DNA from 3 places in the Erwinia sorbitola genome. Region 3 is predicted to be linked to each of the others. Evidence: predicted binding sites of a transcription regulator. Region 3 holds the regulator's gene; each other region holds the start of a gene.
What was found. The regulator Fur, encoded in region 3, represses iron uptake genes when iron is present. The targets are predictions, from matches to a motif close to ATAATAATGAGAACNACTATCAA.
Positions count from the first base shown of each region.

Region 1: the regulator Fur is predicted to act here: its motif matches at 4,934-4,956, upstream of fepB (Fe2+-enterobactin ABC transporter substrate-binding protein).
Region 2: the regulator Fur is predicted to act here: its motif matches at 1,996-2,018, upstream of GN242_RS07980 (TonB-dependent siderophore receptor).

Region 1 is NZ_CP046509.1:1,754,069-1,764,570, forward strand. It holds gene GN242_RS07910 (mechanosensitive ion channel family protein) at 137-1,219, shown strand; gene GN242_RS07915 (MBL fold metallo-hydrolase) at 1,357-2,196, opposite strand; gene GN242_RS07920 (LysR substrate-binding domain-containing protein) at 2,359-3,246, shown strand; tRNA gene GN242_RS07925 (tRNA-Asn) at 3,331-3,406, opposite strand; gene GN242_RS07930 (Gfo/Idh/MocA family protein) at 3,709-4,830, shown strand; gene fepB (Fe2+-enterobactin ABC transporter substrate-binding protein) at 4,970-6,016, shown strand; gene entS (enterobactin transporter EntS) at 6,167-7,441, opposite strand; gene fepD (Fe(3+)-siderophore ABC transporter permease) at 7,611-8,636, shown strand; gene fepG (iron-enterobactin ABC transporter permease) at 9,020-10,051, shown strand; gene GN242_RS07955 (ABC transporter ATP-binding protein) at 10,054-10,502, shown strand, end outside.
Region 2 is NZ_CP046509.1:1,769,432-1,779,933, reverse strand. It holds gene GN242_RS07980 (TonB-dependent siderophore receptor) at 1-1,797, opposite strand, end outside; gene GN242_RS07975 (TonB-dependent siderophore receptor) at 2,244-4,370, opposite strand; gene fes (enterochelin esterase) at 4,740-6,086, shown strand; gene GN242_RS07965 (MbtH family protein) at 6,092-6,304, shown strand; gene GN242_RS07960 (non-ribosomal peptide synthetase) at 6,365-10,502, shown strand, end outside.
Region 3 is NZ_CP046509.1:3,260,379-3,270,880, forward strand. It holds gene pgm (phosphoglucomutase (alpha-D-glucose-1,6-bisphosphate-dependent)) at 1-288, opposite strand, end outside; gene seqA (replication initiation negative regulator SeqA) at 313-864, opposite strand; gene ybfF (esterase) at 1,124-1,888, shown strand; gene ybfE (LexA regulated protein) at 2,183-2,464, shown strand; gene fldA (flavodoxin FldA) at 2,606-3,136, shown strand; gene fur (ferric iron uptake transcriptional regulator) at 3,532-3,975, shown strand; gene GN242_RS14740 (beta-N-acetylhexosaminidase) at 4,033-6,687, opposite strand; gene chiP (chitoporin ChiP) at 6,760-8,163, opposite strand; gene mtr (tryptophan permease) at 8,394-9,641, opposite strand; gene GN242_RS14755 (hypothetical protein) at 9,758-10,147, opposite strand; gene GN242_RS14760 (MFS transporter) at 10,135-10,502, opposite strand, start outside.

The DNA.
Region 1 (10,502 bases), 1.5 Mb from region 3:
AATTCAGTTAACTGTATTTTTCATAAACTCATATGCGTTCACCATTTACTCCGCAGATAACCGGTAAGACAACGGTTACTGAATTTTTATTACCGATCTGAAAATCAGATCTTTTGAATGAATATAAGGGAAAAGAATGCTAATGATATTCGATGAGTTATCTGGTGCTCCTGTCTGGGTGCCTGCGGTATTGCTCGTCACTCTTTCACTTGCGCTAGGCTTCCTGGCCCGGTTTATACTTCTCAGGTTCATCCGCTACTGGCAGAGTCGTGACCGGAAGCTCTTCAAGTCACTTGAAAAACATCTTCGTGGATCACTGTTTCTCTTCATTCCCTTACTGTTAATAAATGTAGGGGTTAATTATATTAATATTCAGCCAAATTCCCTTGGCTTTATAACCTCCACTCTTAATATTTTTATTATATTATCATTTTGCTCCATCTTGATTCGGCTGGTTAATGTCGCGCAGGATATGCTCTTTATTCGCTATGATATTAATCTTTCGAATAATCTCCGTGCCCGTAAAATTCGCACTCAAATAATATATGTAAAAAAAGTCGCTATTGTCCTGCTCGTATTATTCTGTCTTACTCTGATACTTCTCAGTTTTCCCGGCTTTCGAAAATTTGGCACGACAATCTTAGCTGGCGCAGGGGTTGCCGGAATAATCATTGGGTTTGCCCTCCAGAAGTCGCTTGTTAACCTGTTTGCCGGGATTCAGATAGCTTTTACGCAACCTATCAAAATTGATGATGCTGTTGTCGTCGAAAATGAATGGGGCTGGATAGAGGAGATAAACCTGACTTATGTCGTTGTACGTATCTGGGATCTGCGCCGGCTGGTGCTGCCGATTACATACTTTACAGAAAATCCTTTCCAGAACTGGACGCGTAATAACGCACAGATATTAGGCTCTGTTTTTCTTTATCTCGATTACTCCATGCCGCTGGCTCCTCTCCGTGAGCATTTTGAAAAAGTCCTCAGTGAAACAAAACTCTGGGATCAACAGACTCAGGTGCTTCAGGTAACTGAAACGACGGACAAAACCATGACTATCAGATTATTGATGACTGCGCAGAATTCCCCAACGGCCTGGGATTTACGCTGCTACGTGCGGGAAAAAATGATTGAGTTCATTCAGCAAAATTATCCGCAGAGCCTTCCTCATGTAAGAGCTACGCTGACCGGTTCGGGGTTTGATAGTCCGAAGGATCAGTAGATAATCGTTTTCATTTTTATGTCTGACGCAGAATCTACAGAGACGTGAAGTGTGCTGCGTGAGCATCGGTGCAGCTGAACTTCCGCTCCTTGCTGATAGGGGCGGAACAGAGCATACACCTGTTGTTCAATCCGGGCTTATTCGGCAGGGACAATACGATATTCATTCTCAAACAACTGGATGCTGGCAAAGCCTGTGTGATCCAGGTGCATCCCCGCAATGATCAATTTTTCATTCGCGGCCAGCCGCAGCGCTTTTTTTCTTGTCTCTATGGCCTGAGAAGGATTGACATCAAACATGATGGATATGGCCGGTTGTGCTGACTGAATATGTGGAAAATGGACAATATCCCCCCATATCAACAGACATTTTTCATCCGAATGGATACGAAAGCCGGTATGACCTGGCGTATGGCCCGGCAGCCATACAGGGAGAATGCCCGGCATAATCTCGCCTTGATCAATTAGACGTACCTTCCCGGCATATGTGTTTAAGATCCGACGAACCAGCATAAAATTACGTTTGCCACGTTCATTAGCTCTATCTAATTTTTCATTGTCCTGCCAGTGTGCAGCTTCAAGAGGGTGAAGATGCAGTTCAGCATTTTTATAAATTTGGTTTCCCTCTTCATCCAGCAAGCCGCCAATATGATCGGGGTGGCAGTGAGTCAATAATACCGTGTCTATATCATCAGGGCTGATGCCGAGCTTCTCAAGTCTGCTCCGAAGCAGCCCCCCCACGTTATTGTGCCCGCCCGCCCCGGTATCAACCAGAATGGTGCGTCCGCGACCACAGATGAGATAACAGTTGATATGGATATGGCCATAATTTGCGATTCCGGCGCTGCGCTGAATTTTCTCAGCCTCAGTGGTCTCAATGCCTGAAAGCACATCAAGCGTAGCTGCCATGGTGCCATCGCTCAGGGCGGTTATCTGAAAATCGCCAATCTGGCAGGATGGGAAAGTAAACGGGTGCATAAGTACCTCACATGTATAACGAGCAGGCGCGACACGCCCTGTCTGATGACGTTTCATCATGCTATACAGTGTTTCTGCGGCGTTAAAACGATATTATTTCAACCTGTGATGACATTTAATCACTGAAGGCTCACTCCATCAGCCAGAGCAAAGGTCAACTTAATGCGTAAAAAAATTCCAGGTAGCCGTTCCCTGCTGGCCTTTGATGCCGCTGCAAAACACGGTAGTTTTGCCCGGGCGGCGCAAGAGTTGTCACTGACGGAGGGGGCGATTAGTCGGCAGATAGCGCGCCTTGAGTCAATGTTGAACTGCAAGCTGTTCGATCGCACTGGCAGTCGTGTAAAGCTCAACCCGGTTGGTGCTCGCTACGCGCAGAAGATACGCGAAACACTCGAACGGCTCGAAAGAGATACCCAGTCGATTATGGGCATGCCTGAAGGGAGTAAAAGTCTGGATATTGCAGCCCTGCCGACCTTTACCAGCCGCTGGCTGATTCCTCGCCTGCGCGGCTTTTACGCGCAGCATCCTGATATCACGGTGAATATTGCCGCCAGAACTGAACCCTTCATTCTTACCGATAGTGGCTTTGACGCCATAGTTCATTTTGATCACCCTGCATGGGCAGGTATGCATACACAGTTTCTTTTCCAGGAAACGCTGCTGCCTGTATGTCACCCAATGCTGTTAAAGGATAATGACAACATCGCGCAGTTGAACGAATTGCCGCGAATTCACCGGCGCCAGAATCCTGACGTGTGGCATCGATATGCGAAGGAAATTGGGATTGAGCTTGATAATCCGGCGCATGGAGTTCGCTATGATCTCCATGAAATGGCCATTGCTGCTGCATTTTCAGGGCAGGGCGTTGCAATGGTGCCGCGCATGTACGTAGAAAGTGAGTTAAGGAGCGGGGAGCTTGTTGCCCCCTGGCCAGAATCTGGATTACTGAGCAAAAAGTTCTGTTTAGTTAAGCCGCCCGAAACTGGAAGCAATGAAGCTGCGCTGCACGCTTTCGAACGTTGGTTACTGGCGGAGACTCACCAGATTTGATGGATAAAATCTGATTCTGAAGCAGCACAGATGAAACAAAAACAAAAAGCCCGCTCAGGTTTCCCTGAGCGGGCTTTTCAAATTTGGCTCCTCTGACTGGACTCGAACCAGTGACATACGGATTAACAGTCCGCCGTTCTACCGACTGAACTACAGAGGAATTGTTGGAACGGGGCGCATCATATCCAGCGGGGCAGGGGATGTCAAAGCCTGTTTTCACCCTTTTGATTCAACTGCTGAATAAAGCAGCACATCTCGCTACGTTATGTGATTTTATCCACAAAAATTATGATTTTGCGCATTGTGCTACAGAACACAACGGGGCTTGCAGTGGCGTTGCACTCATTTTCGTCAGAGCGATCACGTTTATTTCATTCTGGCGTTGAATAGCAATCTTATGAAATATACATTTCATGGATATTGAATTTTTGTTCCATTATTTCTCTACTCTAAGGATTTACCATGAAAAAAGTCAGAATTGGCCTGATCGGCACCGGTTATATCGGACGCTGCCATGCGATTGCCTACTCTCAGGCACCGACGGTGTTCAACCTGAAAGGGGAACTGGTGCGAGAAATGCTGGCTGAGGTAAATCCGGAGCTGGCAAGTGCTCAGGCGGCGACTCTCGGTTTCAACCGCTCAACCGGAGACTGGCGCGAGCTGGTAGCAGATGAAAACATTGATGTGGTCGATATCTGCGCCCCTAACTTCCTGCATAAAGAGATGGCGCTGGAGGCCATTCGTCACGGTAAGCACGTCTACTCCGAAAAACCGCTGGCGCTGGATGTGGCCGACGCTGAAGAGATGGTGCGGGCAGCGGAAAAAGCCGGTGTAAAAACTCTGGTGGGTTTCAACTATATGAAAAACCCGACCAGCCAGCTGGCAAAAGAGATTATTGCCCGGGGTGAGATTGGTGAAGTGGTGCACTTCTACGGCACGCACAACGAAGATTATCTGGCGAATCCGAATACCCCGCTGGACTGGCACTGTCAGAAAGCATTGGCAGGTTTAGGCGCGCTGGGCGATCTGGCCGCGCATATCGTCAATATGGCCCACTACCTGGTGGGTAACATTGATGAGGTCAGCGGCGATATGATGACGGTGATTAAACAGCGTCCGGATCCGAAAAATCCTTCCCAGCTGCGTGACGTCGAGAATGAAGACCAGGCCAGTGCGCTGCTGCGTTTCGCCAACGGTGCCCACGGGGTGATTGAAACCTCGCGCATCGCCTGCGGCAGCAAAATGGGGCTGACCTATGTAGTTACCGGCACAAAAGGCAGCATTCGTTACACTCAGGAACGCATGGCGGAGCTGGAACTCTATATTCATGATGATCCGGCTGGTCGTCAGGGTTTCAAAACCATTCTCACGGGTCCGGCACACCCTGACTACGCGGCGTTCTGTATCTCGGCAGGCCACGGTATCGGTTTTAACGATCAAAAAACCGTGGAAGTGCGCGATCTGATCAACGGCATCGCCGCCGACGATCGCATGTGGCCCGATTTTGCCGAAGGTCTACAGGTGTCGAAGGTTCTGGAAGCAATTGCTCTTTCTGCCGCCGAAGGGCGCTGGATGAAAGTATAATTTATCAGTAAGGCCGGATGCTCCCGGCCTTTTTCTTCTTCTGCTGTTTGTTCCGCGCGTCGTTAGCCGTCATAACCGATTTAATTTCCCCGCCATTAAATGTATGATAATAAGACTCATTTGCAAAGAAATGGCCAAGATGAAAAAACTGTTCTCCTTCCCGGTACTGTGCGGACTGCTGATTGCTGCTGCGCTTATCTTCGTGGTGTCTGTACGCAGCTGCTCAACACAGTACTCCGCGTCACAACCGGCCTCCGCGCAGGCGGCCGTGCCTGCCGATGCGTCACCAACCGCGCAGCAGGGCTGGCCGCGCACGCTGCAAACGCCTAAAGGGCCCCTGACGCTGCAAAGGCCCCCTGAGCGTATTGTCTCCACCAGCGTCACCATTACCGGTACGCTGCTGGCAATTAATGCGCCGCTGGCAGGCTCCGGCGGCACCAGCCGTAACAGTACGGTTTCCGACGATCAGGGTTTTTTCACTCAGTGGAGCGCGGTAGCGAAGAAAGCGAATCTTAAGCCGCTATACATTACCGAACCGAATGCTGAGGCGATTGCCGCTGCGGCACCTGACCTGATTGTGATCGCCGCTACCGGCGGGGATTCGGCGTTAAAGCTTTACGATCAGCTCTCTGCAATAGCGCCCACGCTGGTTATCGACTACGGCGATAAGAGCTGGCAGCAGCTGGCGGTGCAGTTAGGCGAGATCACCGGACATGAGCAAGATGCCAGCGCCGCGATTAATCGTTTTGAGCAGCGAGTGCAGGCGGTGAAGCAGAATATAACCCTGCCGCCACAGCCAGTTTCAGCGCTGGTATATTATGAGGATGGTCGCGGTGTGAATTTGTGGACCCCGGCCTCTGCGCAGGGCAAGCTGCTGTCAGAACTGGGCTTTACCCTCGCGATACCGCCTGCGGGAGTGCAGGGTGGCACCAGCATGGGCAAGCGTAACGATGTTATCCAGCTGGCGGGTGAGAATATGGCCGCCGGGCTGGCCGGCAACAGTATGCTGCTGTTCTCAGCAGACGATGACACGGTTACGCGGGTGCGGGCTAATCCATTTCTTGAGCATTTGACGTCGGTGACGTCGGGGCAGGTCTATGCGATGGGTCCGGATACGTTCCGTCTGGATTATTACAGCGCCAGCAATATGCTGGACAGTATTGAGCGGCATTTTAAATCGCGCTAATCCTTCGATACGCGGGCGGTGCATGACTTGTTTAGTTTCTCACCAGGCGAGGCATATCTGCTAATGCCCGTAGGGGCGAGGCATGCCTGCTAATGTTTACCCGTAGGGGCGAGGCATGCCTCGCCCGGCGCGTGACGGAAAAACAATACGTTAAGAATTCGTCACCGGATCCGTCTCTTCAGCTGTTTCTTCTGGCTCCGCCATTGATAGCGATGCTCGCCGCAACGTACCCACCAGACTTGCCAGCACCAGCGCTACGCCCGCCGCTGCCGCACCAAACGACAGCACGCTCACCATCGGCGTAAACAGTTTTCCCAGTACGCCCAGGCCCAGCGCACCCACCGAATCCCCGGTTACATCCTGAGCCGTTCCCAGGCTGTTCACCCGGCCCAGCAGATGGTCAGGAGTATGGTGCTGAATCAGCATATATTGCAGCAGCGAAGCAATCGCATTGCAGTAGCCGTAGACCACCAGCGCCAGCAGTGCAGGGATAAAGTGGCTGTACAGCCCCAGTGATGCAATAGCGAGAAATGCACAGGTAGCGCTGACCAGCACCAGCATTCCCGGTCGCCCGTGACGAGGCACCCAGCCGCTGGTAAATGCGCCGATCATTGCCCCCAGCGGCACTGCGGAATACATCAGTCCAATGGCAGATGCATCAGCGTGATAGCCGATGGCCAGCGCCGGAAACAGAATACGGACTGCGCCGACAATACTCACCAGCATCCCCAGCAGCACCACGGATCCCACCACTTTCTGCTGACAGACAAACTTCACACCGCTGGCGAGCGCACGCAGCGGATGCTCAGGCTCCTGAGGTTCCGGCTTCAGTGACGGCAGGCGCACCAGCGGGATCAGCGTCGCCAGCGTACCCACCGCCGCCACGGCAAAGGCCCAGCCTACGCCACCGGCGACAATAATTACCCCGCCAATCGCCGGGGATAGAATCGCTCCAAGGCGCACGGTCACCATACTCAGCGCACCCGCAGCGCCAAGATTTTCGCGGCCCACCAGCAGCGGGATCACCGCCATTAATGCCGTCATCCCCAGCGCGCCAAAGAATCCATCCCAGGCAGCCAGCAGATAAAGCGCCCACAGGGAAGGTGCCGGGAGAAAGGCATTCAGACTGAGAGCGGCAAAGCCGATACCGCAGGTGCCGCGAGCAAACAGAATCAGCTTACGACGATCGAGGCGATCCGCAAGGATGCCGCCAAGCATCAGGCCGATAAACATCCCGATGCCGTCGAGCATCACCGCTACACCCACTTGCAGCGTAGACCCCGTCATGGCCTGAATCTGAATGGGTACGCCGACGGCAAGCATGCCGAGAGAGAATACCGAAAGCATTCGGGCACAAAAGATGGCACGAAAATGGGCGTTATTTTTCAGTAAGCTGAAATCAAGCAGAATGGAGGACTTAGCCATGGGTTTCCATGTAGTTGATGAAGCCGGTGCCTGGCGACCGGACAGCTATCCGGTGCGGCGCGATGGATGCCGATGTTTTTCTGGCGGAGCGCATGGTAACATATTTGGTTAGTAACGTTAATGATAATAATACTCATATTCATTTGCATATGAAGAGGATTTCTCAGGGATGTCATTGCAACAAACTTCCCCGCGTACGGCCCCGCTTTCGCAAGGTTTTTCGCGCAGCGGCGGCGTCATTATCTGCCTGTTATTACTCGTGGTGGTCACTCTTGCGAGCCTGATGCTGGGAGCAAAATCAATTCCGCCTGCGCTGGTATGGCAAAGCCTGTCCGGGCAGGTCACCAGCGCTGACAGCATTATTGTTCTCAATGCCCGTCTGCCGCGTACCCTGGCCGGCATCCTCGTTGGTCTGGCACTGGGTGGCGCCGGGGCAGTGATCCAGGCGCTGACGCGTAATCCGCTGGCAGACCCGGGGATTCTCGGTGTCAACGCCGGAGCCAGCTTTGCTATGGCCATTGGCATTACCCTGTTTGGCGTCAGCAGTATGGCCGGGTGGCTGGGCTTTGCCTGGGGCGGGGCGCTGATTGCCAGTATTGCGGTTTGGGCGATAGGCACGTTGAGCGGTGGCCGGGTCAATCCGGTGCGTCTGACGCTGGCCGGAGTAGCACTCAGCGCGGTACTGGGCGGCCTGACTTCGTCACTGTCGCTGCTCAATCCGCAGACTTTTGACCAGCTGCGCTTCTGGCAGGCAGGAACGCTGGATATCCGCTCTACAGGCAATTTAATGCTGGTCGCCCCGGCAATTATCGCAGGTGCCGTGCTGGCGCTGGCGGCTTCGCGCTCTCTTAACAGCCTGAGCATGGGAGAAGATATTGCTGCCGCGCTGGGGACGCGAGTGGTGCTGATCCGGCTGCTGGCGCTGCTGGCGGTAATGCTGCTGTGTGGTTCTTCCACGGCGCTGGTAGGGCCAATTGGATTTGTTGGCCTGATGGTGCCCCACGTTGCCCGCTGGTGGGTGGGGGCGGATCAGCGCTGGATTCTGATCTACTCGTTTTTGATGGCCCCGGTGTTGCTGCTGACTGCCGATATCGCCGGGCGCTTTATGGCGCAAGGGGAGCTGCGGGTATCGATTGTTACCGCATTGATTGGGGCTCCAGTATTGATCTGGCTGGTTCGCCAGCGCAGGAATTAGGCTATTTTACTTGTCATTCTGAACCCGGGCAGTGCTCACAAATTACGCGTAATTTGAACGCCCTTCAGGGCGGCCCGAAGGGCGAGCGCTCCGCGAGTACAATCCTCACGTACCGGGTGTACGCTGCGGTTTTTGCGCGCTGGCCGGATTCAAACTGACTGCGACAATAACGCCTAATGGTATGGGCTATTTTACTTGTCATTCTGAACCCGGGCAGTGCTCACAAATTACGCGTAATTTGAACGCCCTTCAGGGCGGCCCGAAGGGCGAGCGCTCCGCGAGTACAATCCTCACGTACCGGGTGTACGCTGCGGTTTTGCCACGCTCTACGGGTTCAAACTGACTGCGACAATAACGCCAGACAGGCCAGGGATTAAGGAAAAGTGCATAAAATTTTACTGATTGGTCGTGCCGATGGATGGCTGAATCTGCGCCTGGCGTCACGGGTGTTGTGGGTGAACCTGGTGCTGATGCTGCTGGCCGCCCTGCTGGTGCTGTTTGCGCTGTGCTACGGCACGCTGAATATCAGCCCGCTTCAGGTATGGCAGGCATTGCACGGGGAAGGGCCACACGGATTTATCACCGTTATCAGCCAGTGGCGTGCGCCGCGTGCGGTGATGGCGCTGGTGCTTGGCGCCGGTCTTGGCGTGAGCGGGGCGATTTTCCAGTCGGCGATCCGTAACCCGCTCGGCAGCCCGGATGTGGTCGGTTTTAACACCGGGGCCTATACCGGCGCGCTGGTGATGATTATCGCGTTTGGCGGGAGTTACTATCAGATAGCGGCGGGGGCACTGGCAGGCGGTATCGGCTCGGCGGCGCTGGTTTATCTGCTGGCATGGCGTCAGGGGATTGTTGGTTTTCGGCTGATTATCGTGGGAATTGGCGTGGGCGCAGTGCTGGCAGCGTTAAATACCTGGCTGATTGTGAGCGCCTCGCTGGAGAGTGCCATGAGCGCAGCGCTGTGGGGGGCCGGATCGCTGAACGGCATCACATGGGTGAAAAGCCAGCCCGCGCTGCTGCTGGTGCCGCTGACTCTCTTTATTGCGCTGTTACTTGGCCGCCGTTTGCAGCTGATGGAAATGGGCGATGACAGCGCCCGGGCGCTGGGTGTTAATGCCGAGTCCAGCCGTCTGTGGCTGATGCTGTGCGGAATTATCCTCACGGCAATTGCTACCGCCAGTGCCGGGCCTGTTGCGTTTATCTCCCTGGCCGCGCCGCAGATTGCGCGTCGCCTGACCGGGGCTAACGCCGTTCCGCTTTTTTCCGCTGCCACTACCGGCACACTGCTGCTGCTGGCAGCTGATGTTATCGCCCAGCATGCTTTTAACGGGATACAACTGCCGGTGGGGGCTGTAACGGTCAGCATCGGCGGGCTGTATCTCATCTGGTTACTTATCAGGGAGTCACGACGTTAATCATGGATACCACTTTATCCCCCCGTCTTCAGGCCGCCGGGCTGACGCTGGCCTACGATCAAAAAGTGATCGCCAGCGAGCTTAACGTCCAGATCCCCGATCGCCAGTTTACGGTGATTATTGGCCCGAACGCCTGTGGCAAGTCTACTCTGCTGCGCGCCCTGTGCCGCCTGCTGAAACCGCGAAGCGGTCAGGTGCTGCTTGACGGTCATGATATTCATCAGATGGGCACCAAAGCGCTGGCGCGTCAGCTCGGGCTGTTGCCACAGCATGCGATTGTGCCTGAGGGTATCAGCGTGGCCGATCTGGTAGCACGTGGCCGTTATCCTCATCAAAGTCTGCTGAAGCAGTGGAGCACTGCGGATCGTGAGGCGGTAGCGGTAGCGATGCAGGCGACCAATGTCAGTGGGCTGGCGGATCGTAGCGTTGATGAGCTTTCCGGCGGCCAGCG
Region 2 (10,502 bases), 1.5 Mb from region 3:
GGTATAAGCGGCAGTGAATTTGATTTCCGGCACCGGCTGCGCGTGCAGCTCCGCTTCGAATCCTTTCGAGTTAACCTTGCCTGTCTGCTCATAGAACTGAGTAGTGGAGTTCAGGGTTGTCACGTTTTTCTGATTGATATCAAACAGCGATAACGTCAGCGCCGTATTGCTGCCTGCCGGCTGATATTTAATGCCAAGCTCGGTCTGCTCTCCGGTGGTCGGTTTCAGCGGATCGGCACCCGGCGCGCTGGCCTGTAAGGTGGGTTCGAAAGAGGTGCTGTAGCTGATATACGGCGACAATCCGTTATCAAAGGCATACAGCAGACCTGCACGCCCCGTAAACTGATTATCGTTGTAGGTCTCATCGCTGCCATCACCGGTATAGGAGACCGTATGCACCTGCGACCAGTCATGACGCCCGGATAACAGCAGGTTCCACTGCTGCCACTCCAGCTGATCCTGTAAGTAAACACCGACCTGATTCAGGGTCTTCTGAGTATCGGAAGAGAGCAGCAGCTTGCTTTCATCAATATCAATATGGACAGGATTGGTCCAGTCCAGCTCGTAATCCCCTGAGCGATCGCGCCACAGCTTACTGTTAACGTGACTGTAACGATAATCCAGCCCGCCAAGCAGAGTGTGCTCCACGCTGCCGGTACTGATCAGCCCTTTTAACTGGTTATCCACGCCCATCTCATTGGTCAGCACCTTATCATGTTGCGGGATACGCGTGATGGTGTGGTCGTTTGCACCCGTGGCGTTATACACCAGATATTTATACTCTTCCTGGCGGTGGCTGTAGCGCAGGTTCTGTTTAAACGACAGCGCCTCGTTAAAGTTGTGTTCCAGCTCATAGCCGATGGATGTCTGCTCACGGGTGGAGCGATTGAAATTGGTTTCGCTGACGTTAAAGTCATAAGGCACATAGCCTGCACTGGTGCTGAACAACGTTCCGGCGCGCGGATAGAAGTTACGGGCGCCCGCTTCCGGCTCGTACTGATAACTGGTCAGCAGGGTGAACGTGGTGTCTTCGCTGGCAAGCCAGGTGATCGCCGGAGCAATCGCCATGCGCTGCTGTTTATTGCCCTTCACAAATTCATGTTTGGTAAAGGCGATACCGTTCAGTCGATAAAACAGCGTGTTGTCATCATCCAGCTTGCCGCCAAAATCAAACGCTGCTTCCGCGAGATGCTGATTACCCGTACTCAGTTTAACTTCATGAATACTCTCGGCCGTCGGGCGCTTGCTGGTCATCACCACCAGGCCACCAGGGCTGACCTGGCCGTATAAGACGCCCGCCGGGCCGTGTACCATCTCCACGCGCTCCATCAGCCACGGATCCAACTGCCCTGACCCACCGCTGGAGCTGGAAAGACCATAGTGCAGGCCGTCCAGCAGTTTTGGCGCGTAACGGAAGCCCCGGCTGATAATTTCGTCGTTACGGTTAGAGTTACCGCGATAGTTTGTGACCACCCCGCTGGTGTAGCTCAGGGCATCAGACACTGAAGCTGCCGCCTGATCGTCCATCTGGTCGCGGGTGACGACCGAAATCGATTGCGGCGTTTTTCGCAGTGGCGTTGGCGTTTTGGTACCAGACGCGCTCTCTTTCGCCACAATGCCGGCGTTGCGTGCGGTCACGCTTTCCGACGTTTCCGCCGTTACGGTCAGGGTATCGTCACCGGCCGACTGAGCCACAGGCGCGGCCAGCAGCGAGGAAGCCAGCAGCAGGCGTAAAGCGTAAGGCCCGGAGGGTAATGCCACGCCAGGTCGTGCCTGGGTTTTTATCTTATTCACCATATTGTGTTATCTCGTCTGAAACAGCCTTGTCTACGAAAACCGATAAAGCCCGCCAACCCATTAGCTTTGCTGATTGGCACTGGCTGACATACGCAATGGCACGGATCGTCTGCGTCCGCACGCATTCTCCCTCAGCTAAAAAAAACCTTACTAAATGCAGAGTTACAGCTTTATCCAGCTAAGTTGCGCTGCATATTAATGCAAATGTAAATCACTCTCAATAACATTTGCATTAGCATTTTTAAACTCAGAAATGACTGGTACAGATAAGGGAAAGTAACAATATGTAAACAAAGAAGAAATGGCGTGTCTTGAGTAACGCCTGGAGGTAGCTGACTGGAGTGGTAAAACAGAAAAAAAATAGCCACCCCGGCGAGGGTGGCTAAAGGATGATAATAACGCTGTACAATAATGATGATGTTTAAATAAGAATATACACTACCCGTTTACCAACGGTAGTTTACCGATGCTACGAAGGTACGGCCTGCGCCGTAGAAGCACGCCCACTGACCCGCACAGGATGAAACATAGTGTTTATCCGTCAGGTTCTGCACGTTAAATTGCAGGGTGGTTCCCTTCAGAACCGGAACGGCCTGGCCAAGTTCATACTTCACCATTGCGTCATACAGGGTGTAATGCGGTACATAGTATTCACCGATATCATCGCCCGGTGCCCGACCGATGTAACGCACACCCGTACCCACAGTCAGACCGTTCAGCTCACCGTGCAGGAAGCTGTAGCTGGCCCAGGCAGAAGCCGCATGACGTGGGATCGCGTTCGGGCTGTGACCAACCTTAGCCTCATCTGTCGAACGTTTAGTCACTACATCGGTGTAAGTATAGGCTGCGATCAGCTTGATTTCCGGCGTTGGCTGCGCATGGATCTCGGTTTCAACCCCTTTCGAGTTGACCTTACCAATCTGCTCGTAGGCATTGACCAGACGGTTATAAGAGCTGACGTTCTTCTGGTTAATATCAAACAAGGAGACGGTCATCATCGCGTTGACCCCCACTGGCTGATATTTCACCCCAATTTCGGTCTGCTCACCGGTCGTCGGTTTCAGCGGATCGGCACCTGGTGCAGCCTGTTCAAGCACTGGCTCAAACGAGGTGCTGTAGCTGACATACGGTGAAATGCCGTTATCGAAAGCGTAGAGCAGCCCGGCACGGCCAGTAAACTTGCTGTCGTTATAGGTGATATCAGATCCACCCGGTGTAAAGTCCTGGTTTCTTACCTGCGACCAGTCATTACGGCCAGAGAGCAGCAGGTTCCAGTTATTCCACTCCAGCTGATCCTGTACATACACGCCGTACTGATTCAGGGTTTTTTTGTTATCAGTTGCCAGCTCTAACAGACTTTCGTCAACGTCAACATGGCTCGGATTAGTCCAGTCCATCGGATAACTGCTGCCGTAGTCACGGTACATTTTGCTGTTGATATGGGAGTAACGGTAATCAAAACCACCCAGCACCGTATGCTCCACAGCACCGGTATTAAACAGCGCCTTCAGCTGGTTATCGACGTTAAACTCGTTGGTCATCGCCGTTTCATGCTGCGCCATACGCGTCATGGTACGATCGCCATCATCCACGTTATAAACCAGATATTTATAGTTCTCGTTGCGGTGGCTGTAACGCAGATTTTGAGTAAATGATATCGCCTCATTAAAGCTGTGTTCCAGGCTGTAGCCGATGGAGGTCTGCTGACGCTTTGACTTGGCAAAATCGGAGTCGCTGACATTAAGATCGTAAGGCACATAGCCCGCAGCGGTTGGATAGAGCGTACCGGCACGCGGCAGGAAGTTACGTGAACCGGCTTTCGGATCATCCTGATAGCTGGTTAACAGCGTAAAGCTGGTATCTTCGTTTGGCAGCCAGGTAATAGCAGGGGCGATGGCCATACGCTGCTGTTTGCTGTCTCTCACAAACTCGTTTTTGGTGCTGGCAAGGCCGTTCAGGCGATAGAACAGCGTATTGTCATCGTTCAGCTTACCGCCGAAATCGAAGGCCGCTTCGCCGTAGTGTTTATTACCCGTACTGAGCTGCACTTCATGAATGCTTTCTGCCGTCGGGCGTTTGCTGGTCATCAGCACCAGCCCACCCGGGCTGACCTGGCCATAGAGCACCGATGCCGGGCCGTGAACAATTTCAACGCGCTCCAGCAGCCACGGATCCAGCTGCCCGGCACCGCCGTTGGAGCTGGAAAGGCCGAAGTGCAAACCATCCAGCAGTTTTGGTGCGTAGCGGAAGCCACGGCTGATCACTTCATCGTTACGGTTGGAGTTACCGCGATAGGTTGTCACCACACCGCTGGAGTAACTCAGCGCGTCCGCGACGGAGTGAGCATCCTGATCATCCATCTGCTCGCGGGTGACCACTGAAATAGATTGCGGAGTTTTACGCAATGGCGTGGCGGTTTTGGTGCCTGAAGCACTCTCTTTTGCCACGATCCCTTTGGTAGGCGCGGTAACGCTCTCCTGGGTTTCTGCGGTGACCGTCAGCGTATTATCGTTATCGCTGGCCGCCTGTGCGGCGGGCATGATAAATAACGCTGACGCCAGTAATAAACGCATGGTGTGTTGGTCAGAAAATGCTGCAATACCTGGTTGTGACTGTTTTTTAATCTTATTAAACATGTGCTGTTATCCCGTCTGAACAGACTTGCCGATAAAAAAAACCGTTAAACCCTGCCAATTCATTAGATGCACTGATTGGCTGGAGCCCAGTTTAAGAATCACGTTCGCCACTCCTCTCGTCGATTCTTCCCACCCCCCTAAGAAACCCCTTATTTACTTACAACTTATGGGCCCATTAGAAAGTTGTGCCGCATCTTATTGCAAATGCAAACTATTCTCAATAGTATTTGCATTAGCGCCGTTTACTGTAAGATGAATTAAAGTCTCTCCATTTAAGTAATTAAATGTAAATAAAGGAAAATTATCGTGACAATACGGCACAAAATATGGCCGCTACGTCAGCCAGCAGGCACTGCATCACAGCGGCTGGCGGCCGATAACGTGGGAGAAGAAGCCTGGTGGCAGCAAATGGCACAGGATGGCACCCCGCTGGTGGAAGCCTGTAACGCAGGAATCGTTAAAATGAGCTTTTTCTGGCGCGATCCGGCTGGGGATGAAAACCATTCAGCGCTGCGTCAGGTGTATGTGGATATCAACTGTGTCACCGATCACCACAGCCCTCAGCCCCAGAGCCTGCAACGCCTGCCGGGTACCGATGTCTGGCACTGGTCAACGGAGATTGATGAACACTGGCGCGGCAGCTACAGCCTGATTCCGGTGACTGCCGATCGGCTGCCGCCTGCTTTCAGTAGCGATGACGACACACGCCGTAAGCAACAGCGCGAATGGTGGATTTCACTGTTCCCGCTGGCGATTGCCGATCCGTTAAATCGCAGTAATGCCCATCTTAACAGCCGTGGTCATGCCCTCTCTGCCGCCCATATGCCCGCCGCGCCCGATCAATCCGCGTGGCACGCGCTGGACAGCGGCCAGGCCATTCAGCCAGACAGCCACCAGCTTCAACAGTTTACCTGGAACAGCACACTCCTCGGCAATCAGCGCCGTATCTGGCTCTACACCACCGGCAGCAGCTCAACGCCGCAAGAGCGCCCGCTGGTAATTTTGCTCGATGGTCAGAACTGGGTCAGCGGTCAGCCGTTATTCTCCGCGCTGTGTGCCGAAACCGACAGCGGCCACCTTCCTGCCGCCTGTTGGCTGTTTATTGATGTGATTAACGGCGAGTGGCGTGAAAAAGAGCTGCCGTGCAATGCCCGCTTCTGGCAGGCGGTACAGGAGGAGCTGCTGCCGCTGGCCCGCAGCCGGGCTGAATTTAGTGAGCTGGGCGACCGCACCGTTGTTGCCGGGCAGAGCTACGGCGGCCTGGCGGCCATGTATGCCGGGCTGCACTGGCCTGAGCGCTTTGGCCGCATCCTCAGCCAGTCCGGCTCGTTCTGGTGGCCAAATTTCCGCCTGGTAACCCATTTTTCTGAGTCCGGAGAGCATGAGATGGGCTGGCTCACCGGCCAGGTCATCAACGGCGAACTGCCCGCAGGCCGCTTAAAAATCTTCCAGGAAGCTGGCGATCGCGAAGGCGATATGGCCTGGGTTAACCAACAGATACGCCAGGCGCTGCTCCCCGTCGGGCACGATATCAATTTCCGTATTTTCTCCGGCGGGCACGATGCCCTGTGCTGGCGCGGCGGGCTGCTGGACGGCTTACGCTGGCTGCTGGCCGACTTTAACTCTCCTCCATTCTCTGGCAAGAACAGGTAATAACCATGACTGAACAACAAAACCCCTTTGATGATGAAAGCCTCGACTTCCTGGTACTGCTTAATGCGCGCCAGCAATACAGCCTCTGGCCAGCGTTTTCGGACGTCCCTGCCGGGTGGCAGAGCGTCGCTGGTCCGCAAACCCGCGCCGAATGCATCAGTTACATCGAAGAAAACTGGCAGGATATGCGTCCCGCCGGGCTGAAAACAGCCGGTTAATCCGACGCTGACATTACCGAACATTCTCTTTTTTTCGATTTGCCGACAGGAATTGCCACCGTGTCAGAAGCTCAGATCAAGCCTGAAATAGAGGCTGAATTTACCGAATATCCTCTGGTTGCCGCGCAGCCGGGTATCTGGATTGCCGATCAGATCGCCCATCAGAAAAACACTTTTGCCGTTGCTCACTACAGTGAACTGCATGGCGATATTGACTGCCAGATGCTGGATGCCGCCATCCGCCAGGCAATGTCAGAAGCGGACACCGTACAGGCGACGTTCTGCCTGGCCGAAGACGGCAGCGCCGTGCAGCGGCTACCCCATGCGCGTACGCCAGAACAGGTACAGCCTGTTGAATGGGTAGATTTCAGCCAGCGCAACGATGGTTTGCAGGCGGCGCACCAGATGATGCAGGCCGACCTGGCCGCCGATCTGCCTGCCGACGGTGAGCGCCCGCTCTACCGCCAGCTGATGATCCGCGTCAGTGAAGATCGCTGGTTCTGGTATCAGCGCTATCACCATCTGATGCTTGACGGCTTCAGCTTTGAAGCCCTGACACGTCGCGTGGCAGCCATATATCAGTCACTGCGCAAGGGTGATTTGCCCTCACCGTCACCGTTTATCTCGTTTGGTGAAGTGGTCGCAGAGTACCAGGCCTGGCAGCATTCACCCGCCTGCGAGCGAGCGGCGCTGTTCTGGCAGCAGCATGGTGAAAACTATCCAACGGCTATCTCACTCTCCAGTGAGTCCTTTAGCGGCAGCAGCAGTGCGCCTCTCAAACAGCAGGTGACGTTACCCCCGGCACTGCTGGCGGCGCTGGCTCACCAGTCCGGTATGCAGGAGAGCGCTCCGGCAGAAATTGCCAGCGCCCTGCTGGTAGCGTATCTGGCGCGCATCAGCGGTGAGTCACGCCTGAGCATCGGCTTCCCGTTTATGCGACGTATGGGTTCCGCCGCGCTGGCCGCCACGGGTCCGGTCGTAAACGTCCTCCCGCTGCTGCTGAATATTGCAGAGACCATGACGCTGGCCGAAATCAGCCAGACGTTGCAAAACGAGATCAAGCTGGTGCGCCGCCATCAGCGCTACGAAGCTGAACAGCTGCGCCGCGATCTTGGCATGGTAGGCAGCAGCCAGTCGCTGTATGGCCCGGTGATTAACCTTAAGGTCTACCACGATAGCCTGACGTTTGACGGTATTGATGCTATCAGCCATACGCTGGCAATGGGCCCGGTGGACGATCTGGAGTTTGAAATCGGCTTCCAGCTCGGGCAACTCCAGGTGACACTGGTGGCCAATAGCGAAAAATATGACGCGCAGACTCTGGCCTGGCACGGCGAACGTATTGCTTTCCTGGCGGAACAGCTGGCGCAGCAGCCGCAGCGACCGCTGGCATCGCTGGCGCTGATTGCCGACGATGAGCAGCAGCAGATCGCCAGCTGGTCGCAGGGGATCAGCGTGACGCCACCGCAAGGTGCCGTCTCTATTCTGGCTATGTTGCAGCGTCAGACAGAGGCCCGGCCGGACGCCGTGGCCGTAGCATGCGGTGAAATCAGCCTCACTTACGGTCAGCTCTCGGCCCGGGCCATGCAGCTGGCACGTGAGCTGATAGCACGCGGCCTCGGCGCGGAAGATGTGGTGGCTATCGGTATTCCGCGCTCCGTTGACTCGCTGGTGGCAATCTTCGGCGTACTGGCGAGCGGAGCTGCCTATATGCCGCTCGATCTCGACTATCCGCGTGAACGCCTGGCGCTGATGTGCGATGACGCGCAGCCTCAGCTTATTCTGACCCACAGCAGCACCGTCGCTCAGATGCCCGAGGGCAACTGTCTCTGTATTGATGAGGCCGCCATGCGCGCCGCCTGTGATGCACATGCAGCGACCCCGGTCAGCGACAGCGAGCGCCGCGTCGCCCAGCGCGGTGAGCACCTCGCCTATATGATCTACACCTCTGGCTCCACCGGACGCCCGAAAGGGGTCATGAGCACCCACGCCGGACTGCTGAACCTGTTCCTCTCCCATCAGGCCAATCTGTTCGGCCCGGCGATTGAGAAATTCCACCGCAGCCATCCCCGCCGGATGCGCACCGGTCACACCGCTTCCTTCTCGTTCGACTCCTCATGGGAACCGCTGTTCTGCATGATGATGGGCTGCGAGCTGAATATTTTTGATGAAGAGCTAAGGCGCGATGCCTGGGCTCTGTTGCAGAAGATGAAACAGGTACCGGTTGATTTACTGGATATCACCCCATCCTTCTTCTCACAGATGATTGATGCCGGACTGTTTGAGCCAGAAAGCCACCGCCCGGCGTTTGTGATGATCGGCGGTGAAGCCGCCACCCCTACCCTGTGGAAACTGATGCAGCAGCACCCGGAGCTGGAGATCCATAACTACTATGGCCCCTCCGAATACACCATCGATACCCTGGGAGCCAGCGTGATGGTCTCTGACCAGCCGGTGATTGGCCGCCCGGTGGGCAACACCCGGGTATGGCTGCTGGACAGCAAACTGCGCCCGGTTCCGGTAGGCTGCGTTGGCGAACTCTATATTTCTGGTACCGGGATTGCCCGTGGCTACCTGCGCCGCCCCGATCTGACCGCCGCACGCTTTGTGGCAAACCCGTTCCTTGAGGGCGAGGTAATGTACCGCAGCGGCGATCTGATGCGCTGGCGCAGCGATGGCCAGCTGGCATTTATCGGCCGCGTCGATCACCAGATCAAAGTACGTGGTTTCCGTATTGAACTGGGCGAAGTGGAAAATGCGCTGGTGGCACTGGACGAAGTGAGTACCGCCGTGGTGATTGCCCAGCCTATCGGTGCCACCAATCGCCTGATCGGCTACTGCTCCGTCAGTGATGATGCCCTGCGCGCCGACGACCAGCTGTCCGCTAAACTGCTGGCAAAACTGGCGGTGACCCTGCCCGACTATATGGTTCCGGCCATCCTGGTGGTGATGGATGAGCTGCCGCTGAACGTCAACGGTAAAATTGATCGTCAGGCGCTGCCTGAACCGCAGCAGATGGCGTTTAAACCGGGTCGTGAACCGGATGGCCCGCAGGAAACGCTGATCTGCCAGGCGATCGCCGACCTGTTAGGGATGGAGCGCGTCGGCGCTGACGATGACTTCTTTGCACTGGGCGGCGACAGTATCTCCGCCATGGGGCTGGGTACCGCCGCCCGACGCGCCGGTTATCTGCTGCGCCCCCGCGATATCTTCGCCCAGCGCACCCCGGCACGCATGGCGCAAAATATGCAGCCGCTGATCTCAGGCACGTCGATCAACAAAGTTAAACAGCACGGTGCGATTAGCGGACTGCCCATCCTGCACTGGTTTAACCAACATGGCGGAATTAACCAGCGTTTCGCCCACGGCGTATATCTTCAGGTGCCGGCGCAGTTGCAGCGCCCCCAGCTTGAACAGGCGCTGACCGCATTGAGCAGCGCCCACCCGGCTCTGGCTGCGTTTACCCGCGACGGACAGCTGGTCGTGGGTGAACCCCGCCCTGCCGGATTTACCCGCTGGGTTGAGACTCAACCTCTGCATGATGCGCCTGAAGCCTGCGCAGAAGATGCCTTTGATGCCGCAGTGACACGCCTCGACCCGGCAAACGGCGTGATGATGCAGGCGACCCTGCTTCAGCATAATCAACAGAGCTTTGGCCTGGTGCTGGTGATCCACCACCTGGTAGTGGATGGCGTTTCGTGGCGTGTGTTACTGGAGGAGCTGCGTCAGGCAGCGGAAGCGGCTATCAGCGGTACCCCGCTGACCCTGCCGCCGGAAGAAACTTCGTTACATGACTGGTCTGCCGCGCTGTTAAGCAACGTCTCGCACCGTGCCGCTGAACTGCCGTTCTGGCAAAGTATGTTACAGCCTGCGGTACCGCGACTCGGCCAGCGAGCGCTGCACGCGCAGGACATTCACAGCGCGCTGAAAGAGAAGCGCACCCTGCTTGACGGCAGCCAGACTCAGGCGCTGCTCACCACCCTGCCGCAGCAGTTCCGCGCCAGCGTGGAAGAGACGCTGCTGTGTGCACTGTCGCTGGCGCTCATCGACCGCTTTAAGGTCAGTCAGCTGCGCTACACCCTCGAATCTCACGGCCGCGCCGAGCTGACGGGCGATTATGACCTGGCCCGTACCATCGGCTGGCTGACCGCCGAATATCCGCTGCTGGTGACACTGGATCAAGGCGATACCGGCAGTC
Region 3 (10,502 bases):
GATAATTGCCGGTTCAGAGAGCGCGTGCGTATCTTTACCCACGAAACAAGGGCCGGTTACACCGTTCTTTTTACGTTCTTCCGCAATCGCCTGGGCAATAGCCAGAATGTGCATCTCATTGAAGCTGTGACGACCCGCACTGCCGCGATGTCCGGAAGTACCAAACTTCACTGCATGCTCTGGATTACCCAGCTCAGGTTGCAGGACATAATATTGAGATGTTAATTGTGCAACGTTAATCAAATCGCTCTGCCGGGCGGGTTGCCCGGCACGGGGGTGATTGGCCATTGGCGCTTCTCCCTGACGCTTCAGTTAGAGGGTACCGCAAACTTTCTCTGTCAGCTCCACCGGGAACTGCATCGACAGCATAATGTGTTCCACCATGCTCCGTTTACGGTCAGTGTTTGTGTTGGTAATCACCCAATACGGTGTGCCCGGAATGTGCTGCGGCTTGGTATGGGTGCCGTTCTCTACCAACGTTTGCTGGTTGCCTGCGAAGTAAACGCGAGTACGCCCTTGCAGAGACTCAGTCGCTGCACCAAACGCTTTGGCATCCAGACTGTATAAAGTCGATAAAATCAGCATAAAACGATTCACCGCGCGTTTCTGCTCTGCATACTCATCTGAAAGCAGCAGTTCACGCATCGCGCGGACACGATCCTGCGGTCGGGATTCAGATTTAATGCTTTCCGCAGCGGAGGCTTTAACCGCCGTCGCCGCAGAAACATTAGCCGCAGCAGAGGCAGTCTGACCCGCAGTGAACTTCAGCATACGGCGCAAAATATCGGATGCGCTTTCTCCGATATGCTGAGTGTGGCTGGCAATATAACGGTATAGCTCTTCGTCGACTTCTATCGTTTTCATCATGATCCAGTACAGTTATAGCTAGTATCAGAACCGATCGTTCAGGAAAAAATCCTTGTCGCCAGCATGGCGTTGAAACGTTCCAGTTCTAACATCAGGATTATAAAGTTAAATCCTGCCGGGGTGTAGCGCCAGACCCGTTTCAGGGCAAAAGTAGGAATATGCCGCAAAAGGATCATGCCTGCTATTTGCACCAGCGGCAGAAGTTGTAAAATCCATGATACCCTAAGCCTTCATGCCAACTGTAAGAACTTTCACTATGAATTTGAATTTCCGCCTGCAAACTGAACAATCCGCCACCGAAGGACTTCCGCTGGTGTTGATCCACGGCCTGTTTGGTAGCCTGGATAATCTCGGCGTACTGGCAAGGGGATTAAAAGACGATCGCCGTCTGATTCAAATCGATGTGCGTAATCACGGTTTGTCTCCGCGTGCGCAAGAGATGGATTATGCGCTGATGGCGCAGGACGTCCTCGATACGCTTAACGAACTAGAGATCGATCGTTTCAGCGTGATTGGGCACTCAATGGGCGGCAAGATCGCCATGTCCCTGACCGCGCTGGCTCCCGATCGGGTGGCTGAGATCGTGGTTATCGATATTGCACCGGTTGCCTACAGCACCCGCCATCACGACAATATTTTTACCGCACTGAATGCAGTCACCGAGGCCGGTATCACCACGCGCAGTGATGCAACAGCGCTGATGCGCCAGACGATCGATGAAGAAGGGGTGATTCAGTTTCTGCTTAAATCATTCCACGACGGTGAATGGCGCTTTAACGTTCCGGTGCTGTTGGCATGTTATGACAAGATTATCGGCTGGCAACCGCTGGCCACCTGGGATAAACCTGTTCTGTTTATCCGCGGAGATCGCTCGCCCTACGTCGCCGACGAGTATCGTGATGCGCTGCTGACCCAGTTCCCGCAGGCACGCGCGCATGTTATTGCTGGTGCCGGCCATTGGGTACATGCAGAAAAACCAGATGCGGTTTTGCGCGCAATCCGTCGTTTTTTAGCGTTGTAAAAACGATTATTTACGCCAATGATTATCCTCACAATAATCCGGGCCTCCTCTTCGAGCGTACTTTTGGCGCTGACGGACGGCCTGGCTATCACTCCCCTGGAGCATTGATAACGATGTGACCGGTGGAATCGAGGCAGCCAGCGCAGGTGCGGCTTGAAGTATCAAGGGTATAAATGATTGTCGTCACCTCTTTCGCTGGGGTATGATGGCGCGCTAAAATTTTGCCGCTGCGCCTTATCAGGCGGCATAACGGCCCTATTCATCAGCAATCCAGCCTTCAGTATTACGATTCCTATGGCAAAAGAGAACACGGACCGCACGACGATCGATCTGTTTGCAGATGAACGGCGTCCGGGACGACCCAAGACTAATCCGCTGACGCGTGATGAGCAGCTGCGTATCAACAAACGCAACCAGCTCAAACGCGATAAAGTGCGCGGCCTGAAGCGTGTCGAGCTAAAAATGAACAGTGACGCGGTTGATGTCCTGAATCAGTTGGCGCTGGAGCGCAATATGAGCCGCAGTGAGCTGATCGAAGAGATGCTGCTGGAACAGTTGCAACGCCACCAGTCCTGATTGTATCGGGGCCTTAGCACTCAGCGACAAAACTGACAGCATTACTGATTTATCCGCTCACGACGGTCTGTTATCATTAGCGATATCTGCTAAAAAATCAGCAGTCACCATATCATTAAGATTCAAGAGGTTATTAAACTCATGGCACTCGTCGGCATTTTCTTTGGTAGCGATACAGGCAATACCGAAAACATTGCAAAAATGATCCAGAAGCAACTGGGGAAAGATGTTGCAGAAGTTCGTGATATTGCTAAAAGCAGCAAAGAAGACCTTGAAGCCTTTGATATTCTGCTGCTTGGTATTCCTACCTGGTACTACGGTGAAGCCCAGTGTGACTGGGATGACTTCTTCCCGACGCTGGAAGAGATCGACTTCACTGGTAAACTGGTAGCGCTGTTTGGCTGTGGCGATCAGGAAGACTATTCCGAATATTTCTGCGATGCCATGGGCACCATTCGCGACATTATTGAGCCAAATGGTGCCGTGATTGTTGGCCACTGGCCAAGCGAGGGTTATCACTTCGAAGCCTCTAAAGGCATGGCAGATGACAACCACTTCCTTGGTCTTGCCATTGATGAAGATCGTCAGCCAGAACTCACTAACGAGCGCGTTGAAAAGTGGGTAAAACAAATTTCTGATGAACTTCAGCTGAAAGATATCATCGAAGCATAACCACACCCGCTTGATGTGGGAGCTATCTCACATCAAGCAAGTGGTTTTTCCTATAGAAGTAATAGATACATGTTTGTAACTTTCATCTGCAAAACTGTACAATAACCCCATCGGTTACCCGCTTACTCAGCGCCTGCCCCACTTTTTGAGAATGTGAGTCGCTCAAAGAGTGGTGAGATGGTGTAAATCGAAATGCTGACCCGGCATAATTCGGACGCGCGCTTCCCTGGATGTAACGACACTTATCCTTACATCCCTTGCGGTTTCAGGCATCCCTTTAGGTTTTCATTTCGCAGTATCAGCTCTATACTGAAACGCACTCATCTTTAGCGTTGACCGATGTTCAGGGCTTTACAGCCACTAAGTGACTAGCAAAGTAACAGGACAATATCCGCATGACTGACAATAACACCGCATTAAAGAAGGCCGGCCTGAAAGTCACGCTTCCCCGACTGAAAATTTTGGAAGTGCTTCAGGAACCAGAGGGCCATCACGTCAGTGCGGAAGATTTGTACAAACGCCTGATTGATATGGGCGAAGAGATCGGTCTGGCCACGGTTTACCGTGTGCTGAACCAGTTCGATGACGCGGGGATCGTTACCCGCCACAATTTTGAAGGCGGTAAATCCGTTTTCGAATTGACCCAGCAGCACCACCACGATCATCTGATCTGCCTGGACTGCGGTAAAGTCATTGAGTTTAGAGACGAATATATTGAGGAGCGTCAGCGTGAAATCGCTACGCGTCACGGTATCAAACTTAGCAATCATAGCCTGTATTTGTATGGCCACTGTGCGCTGGGTGACTGCCGTGAAGACGAGACTCTGCACGATAAATAATCTGTACGACTCAGTGTTAAAAACCGGTGGTTTACCACCGGTTTTTTTATACCTGTTTTACAGTGACTCCTCCCGGCTGAAACGCTGCCCATCGGCACTGACACTGCGGATTTTCACCCCAGGTTTAACCAGCGGTGGGTTTTGCCTGTCGTAGCGCTGCCAGCTCTTCCCGTCATCAGTGCTAAACGCTATCTCCACCCCAGGTAAAGCGGTATTAGCTTCAAGCTTTCCGCTTACAATACGCGCCCCTGGCACCGGCAAACGGTATCTGATGCCGTGCTTCTCAAGCTTCGCCAACTCACGCTGACCGAGAATATTGGCAAACCGCTGCCAGTCCAGAAGCAGAGCCTGCTGGTCAACCCAGTGTGTCTCACCGCCCCGATACTCTTTACCCGCCTGATAATCCTGCTCCCAGGAGGCACGATGCCAGGCCCGTTCAGCCAGAGAGAACAGACGCGGGAACATCATATATTCCATATTGTCATCAGTTCTCACCGTTTCACTCCACAGCTGGGCTGACATACCCGCTGCACCCGGCCAGGCTTTATCAGACTTCGCGCTGAAATAATGGCCGTCACGGTCTGTGGATGTTTCCGCATTTTGTGGCAGGTTATCCGGTGCAAAACTGAACATTTTCCGCTCGTCACTGAAACGGGTTCCCCAGTAATATCCTCTTTCGAGCGGGTTCACCTCATAGGGGAAATCCATATAGAGATAGTCAGGATTGGAAATAATCACCTGATAGCCCTTGTTTGCCCAGTCATTTACCGTATCGAAACCACCCCAGTAAAGCGTATCCCAGAAGTTAACTGCGACCTCTGGCGTGGCAAATGCGTGAGCATCTTCGGCATTTTTTAATCCATCCTGCCATGCCTGCATTCGGTTAATGCCATGCTGTTTCAGCAAACCGCTGACCTTAAGTGCAAAATAACTGGGAAGATGAGCAAGATCGCTTACCTTTCCTGAGGCGATCATCCCCTGACAAACCGGAGATTTTGCCCATGGCAGATCTTCTCTGCTCATATCAAGCTGGCCTTTACCCGCTTCCGGGCGTTTGATATCGGTGTAGCCTGGACCAAGACGGATATTTTTGGCTTCATCACCGCCGAAGTGCCAGCTGCGCAGCGGCTGCCCCGCTTCGTGATGCATAAGCTGAATCTCACTGATAACTTTATCGGCAAAGTGCAATGATGAATCCAGGCAGGGATTCAGATAGCTGGTGCGATCGTAAAGCTGTACTGAGGTGGTATTGGAGTCATCCTCCGGATCGACCAGCCGGTATTCTGACGCCAGTTTATCCTGTCCGGCCTTTTTCAAACGCTGATAGCGCGCTTCCATGGCGATCACCGCCGCACGAGCATGGGCAGGCATATCCACCTCTGGCAGAACCTGAATCCCGCGTGCTTTAGCGAATTTCACAATCTCAATGTAGTCCTGGCGGCTGAAATAGCCGCTGCCGTTATTATCGCTGAACGGCCCTGAACCTAACTGCGGTAACAGACAGCGTTGTTCTTTGAGATCGTGGCATCGCCGGCCGCCAACCTCGGTCAGCTCAGGCAAGCCGGGGATCTCAATACGCCAGCCTTCATCATCGGTCAGATGGAAATGGAAGACGTTAACTTTCCAGGCAGCCATCTGGTCAAGCATCCGCAGGATCGCCGCTTTACTGTGAAAATTTCTCCCTACATCAAGGAAGATGCCCCGGTAAGCAAACCGAGGAGCATCATCAGCTTTCAGCGTGGCAATGCGGCCGCTGCCGTCCGCCGGTAACAGTGACATAATCGATTGCAGCCCGTAGAAAACGCCCTGCTCATCATAGCCAGTCACCTCAGCCCGATCTTTATTGATAACCAGACGATAGGCACCCGATTGCGCAGGAATATCCTTTAGCGCTGCCGGATCAATGCGGGTACTCACCGGATACCCTGCCTTATTCAGGCTGATACCGAGCAGCGAAAAACGCTGTCTGACCGCTTCCGCACGCTCGGCTGGCAGGCTTGCCAGCTCAAGGTGGACGCCGTTGCTAAGGTCGGCATCGTCTTTTGCTATCACAACCTTTAGTGGCGTGGGGGTAATCTGACCGCGCAGATCATCAGGTGCCAACTGTTTGATGTCATGATTTTTCGTAAACCGGCTGTTAGCCTGCATCAGGATATTTTTATCCTCAGCCTTACTTTTCCACTGGTCGCCAAAAGGTGCCACAAAGCTGGTGAGGTCTTCGGTATCGGTAACCTTAATGATTTGTGGGCTGGCATCCCCCGATGTCACATACCAGCGTGGCATGACATCAGTGATAAACAACTGCCAGTATTCATTGACGATCGGAATGGCAATTGACGCACCGGCCGCAATACCAGCAAACTTTTCTGTTGGCTCCAGTCGGGTCAAATCACCAACAATATGCACCATCCGAAACTGATCGCTCTCCACGGCCAGCGTTTTGTGCACATTACTCATATAAATCGCCCAGTTTTTACTGGTGATTGTCGGGCCATTGTTCGTGAGCGTAATTGTGGCGCGGTTACAGGAAGCCCAGTCGGCCCCCAGCGCGGCGCAGTCTACCCCGTGCAGAGCGGCCTGGTTATCAGTGACCTCATAGCGAACACCAAAGTGACTGATTTGATTGACCAGACTCTGACTGGCAGGAACCGCACTGCTCCCCAGGAAACTAACGACAGCCAGGGCTAACAGGCTGATTTTTTTATTGTTCATAGTTGCATCCTTCCTTGTCGCTTACCGAATATTTCATCTACATTTCCAGCCCTTTTTCCTCACGCTACAGAGTCAAAACAGGGTAAAAGGCGCAATGACGATAAACTTAACGTCTTTTTCATCCTGGAAAATATTGTTGTAACCACCCCCGTAGCTGGGAATATTGCTGTGATTGTCATAGCGGGTGTAATGCAGCTTAAATAGCGTTCCTTTGGCTGCACCGCCTTGAATTGTATAAAGTAAGTCAAGATTCCATGCTGACTCCTTCAGGCGCCTGTGCTGATCGTATACCGGGTTGCTGCTGGGTTTTGCATCCCATCCATAGGCATAGGAAGTGCCTACCCCCCATCCGGGAAGTTGCCAGCCAGCCAGATCGTAAATCACTCCGGCAAACAGCGCTTTTTCACCGTTGGCATTCCAGTCAGAGCGGGCATCCCACCATACGTCGAGGCGACCATTTGATGAGGCGTAACCCGGCGTCATACGTTGCAGGAAATAGCCCTGATTACCCTCCGCTTTTACCCAGGTACCTTCCAGACGTAAATCAAACGGCCCTGCGCTATATGCCAGAGTCAGTGCCTGTAACCACGCCATCCCATCATAGACATCATTGACATTATCACTACCGCCCTGCTCTTTATCCTTCGCACCATAAAATTGCCAGCTGGTGAGCAGCTCATTACCGATCAGTGGAAATGCATAAGATGCTTTGGCAAAATACTGATCCATATAATCTGCCGCCTGGCCGAAGGCTCCCTCAATGACCAATTTATTGGTGAAGTCATATTTAAAACCTAAGGAATGCAGATAGCGTATTCCAGTTTCACCATCAGCCTTGCGGAAGTTATACATATTTTCATACCACGGGGCTTTATAGCGGTTGCTCCACATATAAGAAAATGACAGTACACCTGCCTCACCATAGTCGCGGCGGTAGCCACTTTCTGCACCGAGATAAGTCCCGGGTAAAAAACTCCAGTGTGGTGCCAACAGCGTTTGTCCGCCAGGTTGTAAATATCCCGCCCGCAGCCAGATATCTTCATACTTAACTTTTACCGCCGCCTTATAAATGCTGCTACCGCTACGATCGCCACTCCAGCGCTCATCCCAGCGTGTTTTTGCATTACTGAAGCCAATTTCATTCGGAGCCGCAGGCCCGCTGTTCGACATCTCAATAGCGCCAAAAAGCGCCAGATCAAAGCCAATAATATCAGCCGCATATCCGGATGAAAAATCCAGACTGCCGTTGAACGTTGAATGATGCAGGTTCTGCTGATACTGGCCATATTTCTCACTGCCAGGAATAAGATCTTTACGGTCGCGCTGCCGCTGCCAGTAGTAAATAGTACCGTTCAGAGAGGAATCAGCAATTAAACCACTCGCCATCGAGGGAGTAGAATATAAAACCGCAGGTAAAAATAGACTAAACACCAGCGGGGCCGCCAGCGCACGTTGCACAGAGGTAATTGAAAGCATCGAATAATCCCTATTCTTAATTCTTATCGGGCGATAAAAATAACAACTTTCGGTGCCTGATAAATTAGCGCCTTATATATCCCGTGCATCTATACTATTTTTCGCGTCGCGAATTATCAATTAAAAATAAATTATGATGGTAAAAACATGATCCAGGCCACAGATCATTGGGAAGGAGAAATACCATTTTCACTGCGTTTCAAATGGTATTTATTTTTCATTTTTGAATGTTATCCAGCATATTTCGGCAACCAGCCCGCGTAAGAGAGCAGTGAAACCAGCGCATTTAACGCACCGAACAGCAGTACCAGCACAATCGGAGTTATTCCTCCTTTTACCCGCCATCCTGGCGTAGTAAAACGCCGACGGGCCTGCCAGGCCAGCAGCGCGGGAGTAATCACCGCCCAGACGGTGGCAGCCAGACCGGCATAACCTATTGCCAGCAAAAAGCCATCAGGCCAGATCATCGCGGCCATCAGAGGCAGGCTAAACGTCAACAGAGTCGTTTTCAGCCGTCCGCTTGCGGAGTTATCCAGCTTGAAAAGATCTGCGAGGTAATCAAAAAATCCGAGGCTGACACCGAGGAAAGAGCAGGCAACCGCAAAGTTGGAGAAGATATCCAGCAACAGATTCAGCGAGCGATTGTGCAGTACGCCGGACAGCGCGCCTACCAGCACATCAATATTGCCGCCCTGTGCCGCAATCATTTTAAACTGGCTGCGGGGGATATTACCCATCGTGCCAATAATCCAGATAAAGTAGATTGCCAGCGCCATCAGAGTGCCGTAGATCAGACAACGGCTGACGCGTCCCGCATTTTTCTGGTAGTAGCTCATTAGCCCGGCGATATTGCCATGATAGCCGAATGAGGCCAGGCAGAATGGCACCACAATCCAGAGATAAGGCAGATAAGTGCTATCAGCCCCCTGTCTGTCGAGCAGTATAGCGGGCTGTACATGCCACAGCAGACCGCCAAAAATCATCAGGAAAGTAATGATTTTTGCACCAAGAAAAATCAGTGTCATACGGCTGACCACCGCCGTTCCCAGCCAGATAAACAGTGCCACCAGCAGAGTAAACAGCAGTCCGGCGGTTCGCGCCGATATACCGAAGGCTAACTGATTAAGGCTGTGCTGAATAATTGCCCCGCTGGCAGAAATGTAGGCATAGGTCAGGATGCCCAGCACAAACACCACCGAAACACCGTTGATCAGATTCCAGCCACGCCCAAGCAGATCGCGCGTAACCGTATCAAAACTGGCTCCGGCAGGATAATGCAGGCTGGCTTCAAGATAGAGTAACCCGGACAGCAGCATGCAGAACCAGGTGAGGATCAGCAGCCCTGAAGACCAGAGGAACCAGGCACCGGACATCACAACGGGTAGCGAGAACATTCCGGCACCAATAATAGTGCCGCTGATAATCAATGAACCCCACAGGGTTGAGGGCAAACGAACAGCAGAAGCGGGTGCAGCCATGGGATCCCTTAGCGAATACAGAATAAAACCTGCCGCACACCGGGATAATAAACTGGCTTTACGGCAAGAACGCCGCATATTCTACACAGAATTGCACCCGCGAACTAGTACAATAATCAGCTGACGACCATCGTTTCCTGTAAATAGCGCCAGCGCGGTGGTGTAGAGCCACAGTCAATCACCGCCAGTGCAATACGATGAGTATGATTCTCTCCCTGCTGCTGCAATTCGTGATACTGAATCGCCACTTCCTCACCAAACCGGGCGATCACCTTACATTGCTCAATGGTGATTGCCACTCCCTGCCGTCCGCCGGTCAGACGGGTAAACAGCGCAGCAACTTCGTCCAGAGGCATACTTTTTCCGCCGGGGGTGATCATCGTAAAGTCAGAGGAAAAATGCCGCAGCAGTTCAGGAACATAGCTCCCGTCACCGTGGAACACTTTCTCAATGATTTGATGTAATACAATGACGCTTTCGCGCGCTTTTTCGTTTAATTCTGACACAAGGAATCCTTATAACGGTGTAGACGAAAGATTATCCACAGGGGGATCAGGCCGGCAACAGCGGCGATGATAAATACCTGACGATAGGCCTGAACAGCAGAAAAGTGACTGCTTAACAGGGTAAACAGTAGCGTGAACAGTGCAGCTCCGAGACTGAATGAGAGCTGACGATTAATATTCCATATCACGCTGGCCCGCGTCATCTGTTCATCGTGAAAATCAGCCAGGGCGCTGGTTTGTGCCGTATTGGCGCTGACACCACCGCCAACACCCATCAGCAAATAGGCCAAATTGAGTAACATCACCTGTTCCGGGGTGTGCACCAGTGCCAGCAGCGCGATACCTGCCGCATGCA